DNA from 3 places in the Agrobacterium sp. rho-8.1 genome. Region 3 is predicted to be linked to each of the others. Evidence: predicted binding sites of a transcription regulator. Region 3 holds the regulator's gene; each other region holds the start of a gene.

Region 1 (6,482 bases), 1.0 Mb from region 3:
GGCGCGTCCCCTTGGAGGCGTACCCAGCACACCTGCCAGATCGTTGAAATCGACATTTTTGGGTGTCAGCACCACTTCGCCATCGATGATCGAGTAGACGATCTGGTCTCCGGGGCGAAGGTTCAAAGCCTCACGCATCTCTTTCGGAAGAGTCACTTGCCCTTTGGACGAAAGCGTTAATTCCCACCCCAAATCAAAAATCCTCCGAGAAAATCGCAATTGTAGGAAATTTTATCATTTCTCCAACAGAACATCAATCTGACATTACCGCGAAAGCTCCCTCAATCCCAACCGGATGAGTTTCGCACTATCTCCACCCTCCCCACCGTTCTTCAGCGCCGCAGCAACCGCGTTGGCGGCCTGATCGCGGGAATAGCCGAGATTGGTAAGTGCGGAGACGGCATCCGCCACCGGCGCGGATGCGACCCCTTCGCCCAGTTCCTGCTTGAAGCCGATGGAGGACGATGCCTCCCCGGCAAAGGCAGGAGCCTTGTTGCGAAGCTCTGTAACGATACGCACGGCAACTTTCGGCCCGACGCCGGGCGCACGCGACACGACGACCTTGTCTTGAAGGGCAATCGCGTTGGCAAGCTCGGATGGCGTGAGCGTCGACAGGACGGCTAACGCGACCTTGGCACCGACACCCTGAACGCTCTGCAACAGGTTGAACCACTCCCGCTCCAGCGCGGTCAGGAACCCGAACAGCCGCAACTGGTCTTCGCGCACATAGGTCTCGATGAAGAGGACCACGGCCTCGCCTGCGGAACCCAGGCGCGACAGGGTGCGCGCCGAACAGTAGGCCACGTAACAGACACCGTGAACATCGACGACCACATGGTCATCGCCGATTTCATCGATCGTGCCTTTGAGTTTTCCAATCATGGGAATGCCTGTGAAAAGAGGAAATCAGCTTGCGGCCAGCACGCGGCGCATGCGCTCGCCTGCTCTGTTGTGTGCGTGGCAAATGGCGATGGCAAGCGCATCAGCCGCGTCATTACCCTTGAACTCCGCCTTCGGCATCAAAATTTTCAACATCATGTGAATCTGCTGCTTTTCACCATGCCCGACACCGATCACGGCTTTCTTGACGGCATTCGGTGCATATTCCGCTACCGGAAGACCCGCGCGTGCCGGAACCAGCATCGCGATACCGCGTGCCTGACCAAGCTTCAGCGTTGCCACAGCATCCTTGTTGACGAAGGTCTGTTCCACCGCCGCCTCGTGCGGTTGGTGGGAATGGACGATTTCGGACAGGCCATCATGCAACTGGCACAGGCGCGACGCCAAGTCCATATCGCCATCGGACGTGACTGTCCCGGAGGCCACAAAACGCAGGCTGTTGCCCAGCGTTTCTATGATGCCCCAGCCCATTCGCCGAAGCCCTGGGTCAATCCCGATAATTCGAATCGCATTTGTCATGTGGCACCCTACCGTTCAGGCGCAAAACCTGCCAGCGATAAGTGAACAAAACGACAACATTGCAAAAGGTCATGCGAACGCTCTCGGGTAGACTGATCAAGACGGGCTCTATCCACCGCCGCATATCTGCACCAGTTTTTTTTGATCCATCGTTCAATTCGGCGCGATTGCACTGGCAAATTTGGCCACAAAACTTACATCTTTCACAACACGAAACGCATCAGGAGCGTCCTATGATTCCCTTTTCCATTCTCGATCTGTCGCCCATCGGTGAAGGCGAGAACGCGAGCAAGGCGCTTGAGAATTCGCGCCGCATGGCCATTAAGGCCGAAGAACAAGGTTACGAGCGCATCTGGCTGGCCGAACACCACGGCATGCCTGGCATCGCCAGCGCCGCCACTGCCATCGTCATCGCCCATGTCGGCGCCGCGACATCGCGCATCCGAGTCGGCTCCGGCGGCGTCATGCTTCCCAACCATTCGCCGCTCGTTATCGCTGAACAATTCGGCACGCTGGATGCCTTGCTGCCAGGCCGCGTCGATCTCGGTCTCGGTCGCGCACCCGGCACAGACATGCGCACGGCGCGCGCGTTGAGACGCAATCTCGATGCCGGTGCTGAAAACTTCCCGCATGATATTATCGAACTGCAACAATATCTGGGTGCACCGCAGCCAGACCAGATGATCCTGTCTGTACCCGGAATGAACTCCAATGTGCCGATCTGGCTGTTGGGTTCCAGTACCTACAGCGCGCATCTGGCAGCGATGCTCGGTCTGCCCTATTCCTTCGCGTCGCATTTTGCGCCCGATATGCTGATGGACGCCATCGCCATTTACCGTGAGCGCTTCCAGCCGTCGGCAACGCTGAAAAAACCCTATGTAATGGTTGGCGTGATGGGCGTGGGCGCTGACACGGACGCTGAAGCAGAGCACCTGTTCACTTCAGCGCAACAGCAATTCGTCAACCTGCGAAAGAATATCCGAAGCCAGTTTCCACGGCCGGTCGAAAGCATGGATGACTATTGGAGCGACATGGAGCGCATCACGGTCGATCATACGCTGAGATACGCGGTTGTCGGCTCCCATGCGACGGTCGAACACAAACTCGGTGAGTTCCTGTCCGCCACTGGTGCAGACGAACTGATCGTCTCCATGCCCGTTCACGATATTCAGAAACGGCTTCGCTCCGTCGAGGTGTTCGCCGACGTCCGCAGCGAGTTGAGACAAGCTGCCTGATCGCCAGTCGTCAGGGCGATCCTTCTTTCATAAGGGGTCGCCCACGACATCGCTCAAATCGACGATGTATCGCTCGGAATTTTTTGGATCGGTCAAGACACGGAGTTTTCGTCCCTCCAACTCAGCGGTGGGGTCTACCCAGATAGCTCCACTTTCATAACGCCTCGTACGACCGGTCTTCGGGTCGGTTCCCTGCGTGACGACCCGGAACGGATTGGCACCGTTAACGACCACCCTTTCATCACGGAAAACATGCAGGAACTCCGCCTCCACCGGCTGGCCGAAGCGCAGCAGCCAGGCAGTGCGACGTTTCTTCAGCAGAATCACAAAAAGCGTGCCGCCGCCAATGAGGGAGAACAGGAGCCCAAAACCGCCAAACATGCCGGGCAGAAAGTAGCGGCCCATCATATCGTTGATGATGGCGCCGGATGGCGATAGCGGGTCGTAGAGAATAGTGACCGCTTCCCCCCGCGAGAAACGCGGCGGAGAAGATATCACGCGGTCTGCCATTTCCTGCGGCTGGCCTTTGGCATCGGTAAAGCGAACGATGGCGGTGTAGCCGGTTTCGTCTCTCTTGCGAACGAGGTCTGAGACGACGCCTTCGGCCCGCAAGGCCCTTGCCGCAAACTGTCTGTCCTCATGCAACATGCCGACGCCGATTGCGGCAAAGACGAGCCCAAAAACGAGAAAGCTCCATCCAAACAGCTTGATAATCTTGTTCACGCTCCGCCTCCCTTTCCGCATGCGTTTGAAGGGTAAGACAAAAGAAAAATTAAACCAAGGGTGGAAATTATATTTATCGTATGACGAGGGCACCATAAAGAAATGCCCCCCGGCATTGCTGCCGAGGGGCTTCAAAACAATAGGAGTGAGACACATCAGGCCGAAAGCCTGGCCATGATCTCTTCCGATACTTCGAAGTTCGAATAGACGCTCTGAACGTCGTCGTCGTCTTCCAGGTTGTCGATCAGCTTCATCAGCGACTGCGCTTTTTCCTCATCCACGGGTACCGTGTTCTGTGGCTTCCAGATGGATTTGACGCTGTCAGCTTCCCCGAGAACCGCTTCGAGAGCCTTGGACACCTCGTTCATCGCTTCGAAACCGCAGATGATCGTGTGGCCGTCTTCGCTGCTTTCGACGTCGTCGGCACCAGCTTCGATCGCCGCTTCCATGACGGTATCGGCATCGCCGACAGAGGCCTTGTAGGTGATTTCGCCAACGCGGTCGAAGGAGAAGGACACCGAACCGGTTTCACCCAGCGCACCACCAGCCTTGGTGAAGATCGAGCGGACGTTTGACGCCGTGCGGTTGCGATTGTCCGTCAGCGCTTCGACGATGACCGCCGTGCCGCCTGGACCATAACCTTCGTAACGCACATAATCGTAGTTTTCTGCATCCGCACCGGATGCCTTCTTGATAGCGCGGTCGATATTGTCCTTGGGCATGGACTGCGCCTTGGCGTTCTGGACAGCCAGACGCAAAGCCGCATTCATGCTGACATCCGGCAGACCGGACTTCGCAGCAACGGTGATTTCACGCGCAAGTTTGGAGAACATCTTCGAACGGATCGAATCCTGTTTTCCCTTGCGATGCATGATGTTCTTGAACTGTGAATGGCCGGCCATGGCACCCCTGATCGGATCGTTTGTTTGGATTGCGGTGCTTATAAGTGCGATGGCCCGGCTGTTCAAGCCCAGATGCCCACTCTTCTCGCAACACATGAGACGTGGAGCCGCAAGCGGTTGTCAGGGCTGAGGGGCCACATCTAAGGGAACTGAAATGTACTCTCTTCGTTTGGTTACCAGGACGAAGCGGGCAGCCTTGCTTAGCTATCGTGACCGATAATGAGAAACGTGAAGGAGACACATCAATGGTCAGTCTGAGTGAAGCACGCGAAGCCCCTGCCCGTCAGCTTTGGGACGAAATCAATTCCGTGCATGCCGGGATGCTGGGCCTTGAAGGCTTTCACAACCACATGCAGCCAATGGCGCCCCACGCTGATCCCAAGACCAACACCATCTGGTTTTTCACCAAGAAAAGCGCAGATCTCGTCCAGACGCTGAAATCCGGTGCCCGCGCCCATTTCTGCGTCATCGGTAAGGACCACGATTACCATGCGTGCCTGTCTGGCATGCTGGAAGTGCGCGAGGACAAGACGAAGCTCGACGAATACTGGAATTCCGTCACCGCCGCATGGTATGAACACGGCAAGAGTGACCCTGATCTGACGATGCTTGCTTTGCACGTAGACGATGCTGAAATCTGGGCATCCACCGACAGCACGCTGAAATTCGGCTGGGAAATCGCCAAGGCGAACCTGTCCGACGACAAGATGCCGGATATCGGCGTGCGTCAGCATCTGACCTTCGCATAACACTATCCCCGCCACCGCTCATTCACATGCCTTGTGGCACCAGAATTTGCGGCTGGCGGGGAAGACTTCGCATGGAGACGCTGATGACAGGATCGCTGGCGTAAGCGATCTTGAATTGGGGACCGAACGTCACCAGGAATTGCTCGAGACCGCTCGGCTGGTGCATGGGCAGGATCAGCGCAGATCGCAGCCGTTTGACGATACGGCTCATGCTATCCGCTCCCATCGTCAGCCCTCCGTCAACGGGCACCATCAAGATATCGAGACGTCCGATCTCGGCATATTGGGTCTCCGTCAACTCGTAATGAAGATGACCGAGATGGCCGATGCAAAGGCCCGCCACCTCGAAGATAAAGATCGAATTCCCGTCCTTTTGCAGCAAGCCGCCACCACCCCAGCGATTGCGAATATCGGACGTGACATTGCGAATATAGACATCCCCTACCTGCAGTTTATGGACGGCCTTCTCGCCAGGCACATCGCTCCAGCCATGCAGCACGTTTTTGATCGAGGGGTCGGGATATAACGTATAGTGCGTTGAATGAGCGTTGTTCATCGTCACGACATCGGGCGTTACAGGTGGCAGATAGACACCGTTATAATCCGTCGCGATCGTCACACCATCCGGTGAGGTGATCAGAAAGGTCGAGTGACCAATATACTGGATTTTCACCTCTTCCTTGGTGGCTTGGATGCGCTGCACATCGGAAGGTTTGAAGCGCGCAAAAGTGGCCCCGGGCATTGACTGCGCGATAGCTTGGCATTGACTGATTGGCGGGCGATTGATGGAGGGGCGACTTGGCTGTTGCTGGGCCTGCGTCGAGGCTGCACCCAACAGAAATCCGGTCAATGCGAGCATCAGCATGCGAAGCATTACGCCACTCCCTTCACAAGGTGAATGGTCAGCACGATGCGGCAAGGTGCCGGCATCGTAAAGAGTCGATCAGGTCCGGACGCTCACATTCACGTCATTTGAGGTAAGACGAGTAAGGCCGAGCTCTTTGCAAGACTTCAAACGCCTCTACGCACAAACGCAATCAAACCCAGAATGGCGGGACCGTCTCTGCAAGCCTCGGCCCGATCCGCAGAGGCGCTATCTTTTCGGCAAGACCTGTTCGGTCGGAAATCTCGACGCCCACGCCGCAGATCGTTGCAGGTCCGCTGGCAGCTTCAAACCGGCCTTTCGGCATTTTCGAGATGAAGCGGTTGATCGGTTCTTCCTTTTCCATACCAAGGGAAGAATCGTAATCGCCGCACATGCCGGCATCCGACATATAGGCCGTGCCACCGTTCAAGATCTGCGCATCAGCCGTTGGCACGTGGGTATGGGTGCCCACGACAAAGCTTGCGCGACCGTCGACAAAATGGCCAAAGCACTGCTTTTCGCTGGTCGCCTCGGCGTGGAAATCAAAGATGATGGCATCCGCCTGCTCACCCAGCGGGCAGGCGCCCAG
Region 2 (6,482 bases), 150 kb from region 3:
CTGCAAATCATCGTTTCCAAGGACGAACAGACGCTATCGCTTTATGAAGACGGCGCGCTGATCGCGACATCGAAAGTATCGAGTGGCAAGCCGGGTCATGGCACGCCAAGCGGCATCTTTTCCATTCTGGACAAGCGCAAATATCACGAATCCAACATTTACTCCGCAGCCCCCATGCCGTTCATGCAGCGGCTGACCTGGTCGGGTATAGCGCTTCACGAGGGCCATGTTCCAAACTACCCGGCGTCGCATGGCTGTATTCGCCTGCCCTCGAAATTTGCCAAACAACTCTTCGGCATGACGGCGCGTGGCGTGCATGTCATCGTTTCCGATAAGGTTGTCGTCCCTCGCCTCATCGACCACCCGACCCTTTTGCAGCCGAATGATGAACGACCCGGCGGCATGCTGCTCTCGGATGTCGAACTTCGGCCTGCAAACTTCGATGCCTCTTTGAAACTGGTGGAAGTTGCAGTGAACCAGACGACAAGCGCGATTAAGACCAAGGCGGCGCCGAAGAAAGACGGCGCACCGCTGCGCATTCTGATTACGCGGCGCGGCGAGCGGGAAAGGATCATGGATGTGCAGCGTCTGCTGACCAGCATCGGCTTCGACGCGGGTGTAGCGGATGGATATGCCGGACAGATGACGGTGAGCGCCATCAATGGTTTCAAGCGCTGGAAAGAGATGAAGACCACGGGTCCGCTCGTGACCGACGCCTTCGTCGATGCACTCTATGCCTCAGCTGGTGCACAGGAAGCACCGAACGGTCAATTGATGGTTCGGCAGGACTTCAAGCCGCTGTTTGAAGCGCCCATCCACATCAAGAACCCGGACATTGCGCTCGGTACGCATTTCTTCGAGATGATCGATATCGATAGTAATGGCAAGGCGGAATGGAACGGACTGACACTGGAAAATCATCTGCCAGCCGCTGCGCGCAAACGGTTGGGCATCGAAAGTGACGCACCGGAAGGGTCCGATCAGCTGAGTGCGGTTCTCGATCGTATCGATATTCCAGCCGATCTTCGAGAAAAGCTGGAAGCCGACCTTACGATCGGAAGCTCAATGACCGTTGCCGATCTCAGCCACGGTCTGGAAACCGGCGACGGCACGGATTTCATCACCATCACGCGCGACTGATTGCTGCCGACAGGCAACGCTTAAGCTGCAGGACGCCACCGCAAGCTGTGCGAGGCTGGAACCTGAATGTCTGCAACGGCGTTCAGGATTCACAACCTGACGCTTGGAGGCAACCCATGAACATTCAATATGTAGCCGCTGCAATTCTCGGACTGGCCTGCGTATCGGCCGCAGAATCCCCTCAAAATTACAGCGTCTATGCGGGTCCCGATGTGACGAGCGACCCCATTCTCGTGCAGGTTTATGACCGGGCGCTCGTGACATGCACCGCAGAAGCCAGCACGCCACCGCGCGGAACAGCCTACAACACGACGCTCTATTACAACACGGCGCTCCGCGCGTGCCTTTCCCGCCACGGCTTTATTGATCGCGGCAGAAATGCCTATCCGACCAACAGCCTGTTCTGAAACTGAATCAGCTTCGGCGTGCAAGCCGTTGATCTCACATCAGATCAACTCGACGTCGATGACACCGTTCGCGGATCTGAATGCCGCCCCGATCTCCGGCGAAATACGATATTTGCCGGGGAGCTCCACTTCAATTTCGCGTTGGCCATCGTCCTTGATGACGATGAAATAGACCGATCCATCGCCCCTGTTGAGGTGGTGAACGAGGCTTTTCAGAGGCCCGGAATCGCGCACATAGACGCGAAGCGCCTTTTGCATCTGGACGGATTTTTCTTCGAGAGATTGTGCGGTCTGGATGCGAAGGCCTATGCCCTCGGGACGTTCTTCCGCCTGCACTGTGATAACAAGGGATTTTCCAACTTCCAGCAATTCGCGGTATTGGGCCAGCCCTTCGGAAAACAGTACCGCCTCGTATTGGCCTGACGCATCCGAGAAGGTGGCGATTCCCATCTTGTTGCCGGTTCTCGTCTTGCGTTCCTGCTTGCCGGTGACAGTACCTGCCAGACGCCCAGCTGTCGCGCCCTGTTTCACCGCTGCCGTGAAATCGGAAATGTTCTGAACACGCAGCTTGTCGAGGATGGCGCGGTAGGTATCGAGCGGGTGGGCGGTGAGATAAAAGCCGAGGACCTGATATTCGCGCAGCAGCTTTTCCGAAGCGAGCCAAGGCTGAAAAGCAGGCAGAATGAGTTTTTCCGGACCGGTGGCAGCGCCCGAACCGAACATATCGTGCTGGCCGGTGACGCGACTTTCCTGCGCGCGCTGCGAATAACCGATGATGCGGTCGAGCCCGCCCAGGAGTTCGGCGCGATCTCTGCCAAAACAATCGAAGGCCCCGGCGTTGATTAGGCTTTCCAGCACGCGGCGGTTGACCTGTTTTGGGTCGATCCGCAGGCAGAAATCCTCAAGGCTGTTGAAGGGCTTTTCGCCGCGCACGTCCACGATGTGATCGACCGCACCCTCGCCCACGCCCTTCAGCGCGGCCAGCGAATAATAGATGCGGTTTTCGCCCGGCTCGAACCGGCGGTGCGATGTCTGCACCGACGGCGCGACGATCTCGATGCCCATGCGGCCCGCATCCTGGCGGAAATCATTCAATTTTTCAGTGTTGGCCATATCCAGCGTCATGGAGGCCGCGAGGAACTCCACCGGGAAATGCGCCTTCATATAAGCTGTCTGATAAGAGACAATGGCGTAGGCGGCGGCGTGGGATTTGTTGAAGCCGTAATTCGCGAACTTCGCAAGCAGGTCGAAGATGGTGTTGGACTGCGCCTTCGAGACATCGTTGCGCATCGCGCCCTCGACGAAACGTTCGCGCTGCTGGTCCATCTCCTCCTTGATCTTCTTACCCATGGCGCGGCGCAGAAGATCGGCTTCGCCCAGCGAGTAGCCGGACAGAACCTGGGCGATCTGCATCACCTGCTCCTGATAGACGATCACGCCCTGCGTTTCTTTCAGCAGATTGTCGATGGTCGGGTGGATCGATTCGATCTCTTCTTCGCCATGCTTGCGGGCATTGTAGACCGGAATGTTTTCCATCGGACCCGGGCGATACAGCGCCACCAGCGCGATAATGTCCTCGATGCAGTCGGGCCGCATGCCGATCAGCGCCTTGCGCATGCCGGCACTTTCCACCTGGAACACGCCGATGGTTTCACCACGCGACAGCATCTCGTAGGTTTTCGCGTCCTCTAGCGGAATGGCCGCCAGATCGACGGTTGAACCCCGTCTAGCAACGAAGTCCACGGCAACCTTGAGAACGGTCAGCGTTTTCAGGCCGAGAAAGTCGAATTTGACCAGACCGGCGCTTTCCACCCACTTCATGTTGAACTGGGTGACGGGCATATCCGAGCGCGGGTCGCGATACATCGGCACGAGCTTGGACAGCGGCCGGTCACCAATGACGATACCGGCGGCGTGGGTGGATGCGTGGCGGTAAAGTCCTTCGATTTTCTGGGCGATATCAAGAAGCCGGGCAACGACCGGCTCCTTGTCTGCCTCTTCCTGAAAGCGGGGCTCTTCCTCGATGGCCTTGGACAGCGTCGTCGGATTGGCCGGATTGTTGGGCACCAGCTTGCAGATTCGGTCGACCTGACCGTATGGCATTTCGAGCACGCGACCGACGTCGCGCAACGCGGCACGCGCTTGCAGCGAACCGAAGGTGATGATCTGCGCCACCTGCTCCCGTCCATACTTTTTCTGAACGTAGCGGATCACCTCTTCGCGGCGGTCCTGGCAGAAGTCGATATCGAAGTCGGGCATCGATACGCGTTCCGGGTTGAGGAAGCGTTCGAACAGCAGCGAGAAGCGAAGCGGATCGACGTCGGTGATGGTCAGTGCATAGGCCACCAGCGAGCCAGCACCAGAACCACGACCGGGACCGACCGGGATATCCTGGTTCTTGGCCCATTTGATGAAGTCGGCAACGATGAGAAAGTAGCCCGGAAACTTCATGCGCTCGATGACGCCCAGTTCGAAGTCCAGACGGTCCCGGTACTCCTGCTCGATATAACCCGGCGCCATACCCAGCGTGGCCAACCGCTGGTCCAGACCTTCCATGGCCTGACGTCGCAGTTCAGCACCTTCGGCACGGTCAGCTTCGTCCGGGTCTTCACTCGCGCCGGTAAAACGCGGCAGGATCGGCCCGCGCTTCTTGAGCACGTAAGAGCAGCGTTGCGCGATCTCGACGGTATTTTCCAGCGCTTCCGGAATATCGGCAAACAACGCCATCATCTCGTCGCGGCTCTTGAGATAATGGTCCGGTGTCAGACGAAAGCGGCTATCATCGGAAACAATGGCGTTATGGGCGACGGCCATCAGTGCATCATGGGCATCATAATCGGAACGTGACGGAAAAAACGCCTCGTTGGTGGCAACGAGAGGCAGGTCGTGCTCATAGGCCAGCGCCATCATGCGGCGCTCATGCGCGCGATCAAAATTTCCCTGACGCTGCAACTCGATATAGAGACGATCACCAAACAGGCTTTTCAGGGCCAAGAGTCGTTTCGTCGCCTGGGAGACATGCCCCTCCTTCAGAGACATATCGATAGGCCCACCTGAGGCACCGGTCAAAACGATAAGACCGGAATTGTCGGCCTCTTCCAGCCACGCCTTGGTGATGCAAACGGAACCCGCAGTTTCACCATCGAGATAGGCACGGCTGATCAGATCGACCAGCCGCTCATAGCCCTGCGCGTCTGCGGCAAGCACGACGATGGACGGCAGCTTCGCAAGATTGTTCTGCCCGCGCTTGTCATCGGAGGCATCCTGCATATCGATGGACATCTGGCAGCCGATGATCGGCTGCAGGCCCTCGTCACGCGCTTTTTCGGAAAACTCCAGCGCGATGAAAAGATTGTTCGTGTCGGTAATCGCGATGGCAGGCTGGCTATCGGCCAAGGCCTTGGCCATGATCCTTTTCAATGGCAATGCGCCCTCGAGCAGGGAATAGGCAGAGTGCACCCGAAGGTGAACGAAGCCGGGCGTCTTCAAGATTTTTCCGGCCATGCTGCCGTTTGCTGAAATCTCGCCCATCTTACACAATCCCGCCATTCTGAGTCCGGGGGATTTTCGGATTTTCCAGAGGCAAAGTCCACTGCCTCAGTTCATCTTTACATGCCATTTCCGTTAGAAACGACGATGGCACATCACATGGAAGTGAGGATAACCGAGAAGCTGGCAACGAAAACGGCGATGGAAGCGAAGGCGGCGATGTCACGGATGATGTCGGTCATTTGTCTCTCCATACTCTTTATGTTCTAACTTTGTTCTCATTTCGTTTCACTGTCAACTGCTTATTTTCATGCTTCGTCTTGTCAACGCACGTGGAGTCGTGATGGTTCCGCATGCGATTCGTTCCAAACCGTTGACTCCCAAACGAAAAACCCTGCGCAACATGGTGGTGCGCAGGGTTTGCCAAAAAAAATGGGAGCTTAAGCTGCCGAGCAGCGGCGGCGATCAGAACTCGACGATCTTGCCTTCGTTCAATGTCACACGACGGTCCATGCGACCTGCGAGCTCGTGGTTGTGGGTGGCGATCAGGGCCGCGAGACCCGACTGGCGAACCAGTGCTTCCAGTGCACCAAATACATAGGACGCCGTTTCCGGATCGAGGTTACCGGTCGGCTCGTCTGCCAGAAGCAGAAGCGGCGCGTTGGCGACCGCGCGGGCGATGGCGACACGCTGCTGCTCTCCGCCTGACAATTCGGACGGGCGGTGATCGCCGCGATGGCCGATGCGCATGTAATCGAGAAGCGCGCTGGCACGTTCCTTGGCCTCGGAATGCGGTAGGCCTAAAATGAGCTGCGGCATCATGATGTTTTCGAGCGCGGTGAATTCCGGCAGCAAATGGTGGAACTGGTAGACGAAGCCGATATCGCTGCGACGGATCAGAGTGCGCTGTTCGTCCGTAAGGTCGCCGCAGGACCTTCCGTTGACGAAGACTTCGCCAGCATCCGGGTGTTCCAAGAGGCCCGCCAGATGCAGCAGCGTGGATTTGCCGGTGCCGGACGGCGCGACAAGCGCGACGATCTCGCCGCTCCTCAACTCCAGATCGGCATTCTTCAAAATAGACAGGCTGTGCTCGCCCTGCCCGTATGTCCGTTCCACGCCCTTGAGCCGCAACGCTATTTTCTGTGCCATGGTGTGATGCGGTCCTTATTCGTAACGCAGGGCCTGGACAGGGTCGAGCTTGGAAGCCCGCCAGGCCGGAAAGATCGTTGCCAGGAATGACAGGCCCAGCGCCATGATGACGACCGTCATCGTCTCGCTCAGTTGCATTTCCGCCGGAAGCTGGCTGAGGAAATAGAGCTGCGGATCGAACAGCACGGTGCCTGAAATCCACGAGAAGAACTGGCGGATCGATTCTACATTGAGGCAGACGAGAACGCCGAGGCCAACGCCCGCAAATGTGCCGACGATGCCGATGGCCGCGCCCGT
Region 3 (6,482 bases):
TGGTTTCGGCCGCAGCCTTGGCAACAGCCAGGGAAACGCCGAGGATGGCGTTTGCGCCCAAGCGGGACTTGTTGGGCGTGCCATCGAGCTCGATCAGGGTCTGGTCGACATGGATCTGGCTTTCAGCATCGAAACCACCCAACGCATCGAAGATTTCCGTGTTGACGGCTTCGACTGCCTTTTCGACACCCTTACCGAGATAACGCTTGCCACCGTCGCGCAATTCGACGGCCTCATGCGCACCCGTCGACGCACCCGATGGAACCGCCGCACGGCCAAACGACCCGTCTTCGAGATAGACATCGACCTCAACAGTCGGGTTGCCACGGCTGTCGAGAATTTCGCGTGCGATGATGTCGGTAATGGCTGTCATGATCTCTCCCTTTGGGACTGGAACAGGATATTCAGTTGCCTGTCTTAGAGCGCATACTAAAAACTGTGAAGCGCTTTTACGATGCGTGGCGCGATAAACAGAGCGTCGGGATGACGACTCGATTGGATTTCCTCAGTCGCTTTAGACGACCATCAAGAAATTACAATGACGGCGCCCGTTCAGGCGCCGGTAGTCCATAAAAGTCGATTGAGGCCAAAACCCGTCAGGCCGATTTCGCGATGTCGTCGAAGGCCAGAAGTTTTTCCAGAAGCTTGGGCATGTCTTTCAAATGAACCATGTTAGGGCCATCCGAGGGTGCATTGTCCGGATCTTCGTGCGTTTCGACGAACAGACCGGCAATCCCGACTGCGACGGCGGCGCGCGACAGCGTTTCCACGAATTCCCGCTGTCCACCCGTTGAGCCGCCCTGCCCGCCCGGCTGTTGAACCGAATGGGTCGCATCGAACACGACAGGCGCGCCGAGCGATGCCATGATAGGCAGGGAGCGCATGTCGGACACAAGCGTGTTGTAACCGAACGATGCGCCGCGTTCGCACAAAAGCACATTCGGGTTGCCGCTATCGTTCAACTTGGCCAGAACGTTCTTCATGTCCCAGGGCGCTAGAAACTGGCCCTTCTTGACGTTGATCACGCGGCCTGTCTTGGCGGCGGCAACTAGAAGGTCCGTTTGTCGGCTAAGGAAAGCAGGGATTTGCAGAATGTCGATGACAGGCGCGACAGTGGCGCACTGCTCTTCCGTGTGAATGTCGGACAAAACCGGGAAGCCGAATTGTTGTTTCAACTCGGAAAAGACCTCCAGTGCCTTCTCTATCCCGATGCCTCGCTGTCCCGACAGAGATGTGCGGTTAGCCTTGTCGTAGGAGGACTTGTAGACCAGACCTATCCCAAGCCTACCGCAAAGTTCGGCGAGGTTTTCCGCAATCATGAAGGCATGATCACGGCTTTCCATCTGGCAAGGGCCAGCGATCAGCGAGAAACGCTTCGTGTTGGAGAATGTGACCTGTCCGGCACCTTCGCCGACGACGACATCAAGATTGTTGCGAACGCTCATCATAACTCCTCGAAAGCAAATATCGCGCCCTGGCCGGAAGCTGGCTGAACCAGCACACGAGCGCCCTTACGCGTGTATGCAACGCCATTAGCAGCAAGCACGGCTGCTGTCACGGCGAGATCGGATACCGAAAAGACAATTGCCTCACCGTTCAAACCCGGACCGATACTTTGCGGAGGTGCGTCAAAGAAATGCTGGGCTGCCGCCGGTCTGACAAGCCGAATGCCAACGCTCGACGCCTGGACATAAAGTTCTTCCTCACCTTCACCAACGGCCGTTGCATCGAAAACCAACTCTATCAAGCGCGTGAAATTGCTTGGCTTGTCTGCGCTCAGAACGACTTGATGAATACCGGTGACGCCATTTTTGTGGCGCTCGAGGTCAGAGCGATCAGCCGGAAGTGCTGCTATGCGCTGACACGAAAAAAAGAAGACGTCACTCGCGTTGTCGCCCGCGAAGGCCAGTCGAAAGCTTGCCTGCGAGGTATTGCCATCCGGCAATGTAACGGGACGACTGAATGAAAAAGGATCTCCGCCGGATAAACCTGCCGCAATAAAATGCTCGTGATCCGAATCGGCATTCTCGCTCTTGGCAACAAGGGCAGACATTCCGTTCTGGCCACGCTGATCGCGAAAGCGTTTATCCTTTGAGACGAAGGCGCTCCCGCTCATCGCATTCATCGAATACGTACCGGCATCGCTGATTGCCAGTGGCTCCAAATAGGTTCCATCTTTCAAAAAGACACAGGCGTTCTCTGTGCCGAAGGGATGTTTGGCACTCGCAGAGACGGTAAAACCGAGTGAGGAAAGGCGTCCACGTGCGTCTTCCAAGCTCGAGACCGGCAGGACAAGATGATCGATGTCGCGACTCATTTGGAAATCCACATCCTGTTATCGGCGACAAACAACGTCCTAGCCGCATAACATTTCCTACAGGATGATTATGTGACGCGCAAAGACACACAATGACAGGAACTTTACAAAATTTTAGGGGATTGCAGAACACATATGGAACATATAGTGTTCGTTCTGTATTTGTTTCGCGAATCTTCGCCTCGAAATCCAAGGGTATTGTCCATGCTCACGCGCAAACAGCAGGAATTGCTTCTCTTCATTCATGAAAGAATGAAAGAATCAGGCGTGCCCCCCTCCTTCGATGAAATGAAGGATGCACTCGATCTCGCCTCGAAATCCGGCATTCACCGGCTGATAACAGCCTTGGAAGAACGCGGGTTCATTCGCCGGCTACCGAATCGTGCACGCGCGCTCGAAGTCATCAAGCTTCCTGAGTCCTACACTCCCCCAGCAAAGCCACCACGCGGGTTTTCACCAAGCGTGATCGAAGGTAGCCTTGGCAAGCCAAAAGCTTCGGAGCCTCCTCCGCCAGCCAATGACGTGATGTCCAACGCCGTCAGTGTTCCTGTCATGGGACGCATCGCAGCAGGCGTTCCCATCTCAGCCATTCAGAACAATACGCACGACGTCGTCGTGCCCTTGGATATGCTGGGTTCGGGCGAGCATTATGCGCTTGAGGTCAAAGGCGATTCGATGATCGAGGCAGGAATTTTTGACGGCGATACCGTCATTATTCGCGACGGAAGCACAGCAAGCCCCGGCGATATCGTCGTTGCCCTCGTGGATGATGAGGAGGCGACATTGAAGCGTTTCCGCCGCAAGGGTGCATCCATTGCATTGGAAGCTGCAAACCCGGCGTACGAGACACGTATTTTCGGACCGGATCGCGTAAAGATTCAGGGCAAGCTGGTCGGCCTCATTCGCCGTTATCACTGAGCAAATTGCAAGTTTTGGTTCGCGAAATTCTTTGGCGTTTTCTCGTAACAGCGTGGCCCCCGCTGCGCTGGTGTCATCCCAAATCGCTATCGATGATTGAACCTTGACCTCGATGGTCGCGTGATCGCGGTTTGCATCGCGTGATCCTGTCACGTCACCGCCCGTGTGTTTGGCGACTACAATGACGTTACGGGCCGCATGACGATTTGCGCCTTTGGATGTTTTTTTCAGCGATGTTTTATGATTGCCTCTGCCCCGGAATTCATGTCGAAGACACCCATTTTTCAGACTAGACCGGATTGCGCAACATCAAATAAATTGAAGTCTTTGATCTCGTAGGTCGTCTGTATCAATCATGTGACCTGCGATAACACAGTCCTGACAACAGGGGGCTTCGGATGTATGAACTTTACATAACCAACAAGAACTACTCTTCCTGGTCCTTGCGGCCCTGGGTTCTGATGCAAGAACTTGCTATTCCGTTCGAGGAAAAACTGGTGCCGTTTGGCGAGACTGTTCACGACTTCCAGTCGTTCTCGCCAACAGGCAAAGTCCCATGCCTTGTTGACGGTGATCTCACGATTTGGGAATCCGTTTCGATCATCGAATACTTGGGCGAACGGCACCCTGGTGTTTGGGCCGATCACGCGAAAGCACGCGCATGGTCCAGGTCTGCGGTTGCTGAAATGCATGCGGGCTTCTCGGCGCTGCGCAACCAGCACCCCATGAGCGTCGGCTTGCGGATCAAACCACGCCAAATCACTGGGAACCTCCAGCATGACATCTCCCGCATCGATGCTCTATGGCAGCAGGGCCTTTCTGTGTCCGGAGGTCCATTTCTTGCTGGAAAGACCTTCACGGCAGTCGATGCTTTTTTCTGCCCTGTTGCGTTTCGGTTCCAGACCTATGGAACTGGTTTGTCTGAGAAAAGTGAGACCTACAAACAATTGCTTCTGTCTCTTCCATCCATGAAGAAATGGCAAACAGCAGCACTGCAGGAGGTCTGGCGCGATGCCGGGCATGAGGCTGAAGCGCGAGCGTCTGGGGAGTGGCTGGAAGACTTGCGCACCACATAGGTGAATGGTCCCGCGCGGGCACCTATTGGCCGACAGACAGCATCTGCTGGATATGGTCAGGCAGTGCGTCATCGTAGCTCTTGCTGCGCCAATCGTAGGTGCGATGCGTCGTCCAGAGACGGCTCTGTCCCTGCATTGCAGCTTCGGCACGTGCGATGGGTTGATCCTTCCGTCCAAGCCAAAGTTCGAGGGAGCCCGTGCGTCGTAATGTATCGGCGCTGATGAGAAGGGCACCGGAGCGACACGCGGAAAACGGAGATCGGCGTGTCGTCACCACGATGCTGGCAATATCGCATGCTGTGCCTGTGAAGGCAGTATTAAACACAACGGCGATCGTGACATCCTTGTCCGATTTCGCAACGCACCACATGTCTTTACGGCATGTGAACAATCCGACGGTTGACGCGGCGGTCTCCATGTCTTGCGTGGCATTTCTTCGTTCAGCGTCCGTCAGAGGAATGAAACCCCGAGATGATGGAGCCGTGGTCTCTCCAGCGTCGTCGTCATCCGTTTGCGGCGTGTCCAGAATCTTCGCTCCCACATGCTGAGCTGGCAGCGGCAGTGCTTTTTCCCACTGCTCATAAACGAAACCGGAGCCGCGCTGTTTCGTGGTTGCAACTGCATCTTTTGACAGCAGAGCGACGAGAGAGCCATCTTCGTAAATCAAAACATCCGGCTTGCTGCGCCATTGCTCTGTCACAAGCATCGTCAGCCCAGCGAATATGAAGGGAATCCCGATCAGAGCAAGCCGTGTCCGCAGCAGTGCAATCAGCATGAAGCCGGTCGTCGATACCGCGAGAAACCATCCGTTCTGGCGTCCAATCGTTGTGTCGCCACCCCAGCTCGATACTTCCTTGGCTATCTTGATGACCATCGCCATGCCGTAACCCATGACCTTGAGAAAGGGCCCATCCAGTCCGAACGGCATCAACAGCATGCCGACCAGCCCAAACGGCATGACGATGAGCGACATGATCGGCATGGCGGCAAGGTTTGCGGCCAAACCATAGGCGGTGATCCGGTGAAAATGTTCGATGGAATAGATGGCGGTCGAGATGCCACCGATCAGTGACGTGATGACGACACCACCGATGATGGTTGCCGCTTTGGAGCCCAGTGACAACCACCACGGCGGACGCGCCATTGTCAATCGTTCTCGGTCCCCGCGCCATCTGCTCCAGGCGGCATAACCGGAAACCAGCGCAAGTGTTGCGGCGAAGGACATCTGGAAGCTTGGGCCCATCACCTCATGCGGTGATATCAGGATGATGACGATCGCCGACAGCGCCACGTTGCGCAGGCTGATCGACGGCCTGTCGACCAACACGGCAAACAGCATGATCGACATCATCAACCAAGCGCGTTCGGCTGAAACCGCAAAACCGGAAATGAGATAGTATGCCAGCGTCATCACGAGTGCCGCAAAGGCCGATATTTTCTTGACGGGCCAGCGCTGCGAAAACCCCGGAAACAGGCTGAATGCGGTGCGCAGTCCCACGAAGAAGATACCGGCCGCCAGTGCCATATTGAGCCCCGAGATCGCAACGATATGCGCCAGCCCGGAGACGCGTAGCGCCTCCATCGTGTCATTGGAAATCGCACGTCTCTCATCGGTGACAATGGACGCCGCAAAGGCACCGGCATCCCCTCCGATCAAGTCCCGAATACGCTGAGCGATGTTGCTTCGAAGTTGGTAGAGCCACGTGTCGGCCGTTTGGGTCCAAGTCTTTGTTTCCGACTGTTCCTGACCTGATGGCATAGCCTTTGGTGCGCCATAGAAAAATCCCGTTGCGCCGACGCCGTTAAAAAAAGATGCGAAGGCGAAATCGTTGAGCCCGGGCAATGCAGGACCGGATGGTGGAGAGAGACGGGCTTTTCCGCTGATTGTCTGGCCGATACCAATCGCCTCATGGCGACTGCGCGACACCACGGAGACTTGTTCCGGTGGACGTGTGAGGATCGGGTCGGAGGTGGATTTGAGTTCGATCAGATAACGCCAGTACCCCCTGGCATCCAGTTCTCGACGCTCAACCGTACCGCTGACCGTCGTCGTGACGGGCGTATCGAGAATGACAGTCCCTGCTCGCCTTGCCTCCCAGTCAGAAAGGAGCATACCGGCCAGAACGAGTGTCAGAACCTTGAAAAAAGCAGGCGTCACGCCCGGACGATGA

What was found. Region 3 encodes LexA, which represses DNA repair genes until DNA is damaged. Its sites were predicted from a motif close to TGTTCNNNNTGTGTTCNG; they were not measured.
Region 1: the regulator LexA is predicted to act here: its motif matches at 1,461-1,478, upstream of ruvC (crossover junction endodeoxyribonuclease RuvC).
Region 2: the regulator LexA is predicted to act here: its motif matches at 5,299-5,316, upstream of dnaE (DNA polymerase III subunit alpha).

Annotation. Positions count from the first base shown of each region.
Region 1 covers NZ_CP192788.1:2,334,991-2,341,472, forward strand. The annotation lists gene RMR21_RS11630 (AbrB/MazE/SpoVT family DNA-binding domain-containing protein) at 1-156, opposite strand, end outside; gene ruvA (Holliday junction branch migration protein RuvA) at 265-882, opposite strand; gene ruvC (crossover junction endodeoxyribonuclease RuvC) at 907-1,419, opposite strand; gene RMR21_RS11645 (LLM class flavin-dependent oxidoreductase) at 1,653-2,654, shown strand; gene RMR21_RS11650 (DUF3592 domain-containing protein) at 2,682-3,377, opposite strand; gene RMR21_RS11655 (YebC/PmpR family DNA-binding transcriptional regulator) at 3,533-4,279, opposite strand; gene RMR21_RS11660 (pyridoxamine 5'-phosphate oxidase family protein) at 4,525-5,028, shown strand; gene RMR21_RS11665 (MBL fold metallo-hydrolase) at 5,051-5,902, opposite strand; gene RMR21_RS11670 (TIGR00282 family metallophosphoesterase) at 6,066-6,482, opposite strand, start outside.
Region 2 covers NZ_CP192788.1:1,184,172-1,190,653, reverse strand. The annotation lists gene RMR21_RS06005 (L,D-transpeptidase family protein) at 1-1,140, shown strand, start outside; gene RMR21_RS06000 (hypothetical protein) at 1,257-1,547, shown strand; gene dnaE (DNA polymerase III subunit alpha) at 1,587-5,078, opposite strand; gene RMR21_RS05990 (ABC transporter ATP-binding protein) at 5,502-6,185, opposite strand; gene RMR21_RS05985 (lipoprotein-releasing ABC transporter permease subunit) at 6,201-6,482, opposite strand, start outside.
Region 3 covers NZ_CP192788.1:1,334,407-1,340,888, reverse strand. The annotation lists gene eno (phosphopyruvate hydratase) at 1-373, opposite strand, end outside; gene kdsA (3-deoxy-8-phosphooctulonate synthase) at 597-1,445, opposite strand; gene RMR21_RS06760 (VOC family protein) at 1,445-2,317, opposite strand; gene lexA (transcriptional repressor LexA) at 2,522-3,235, shown strand; gene RMR21_RS06750 (glutathione S-transferase family protein) at 3,634-4,311, shown strand; gene RMR21_RS06745 (ComEC/Rec2 family competence protein) at 4,334-6,482, opposite strand, start outside.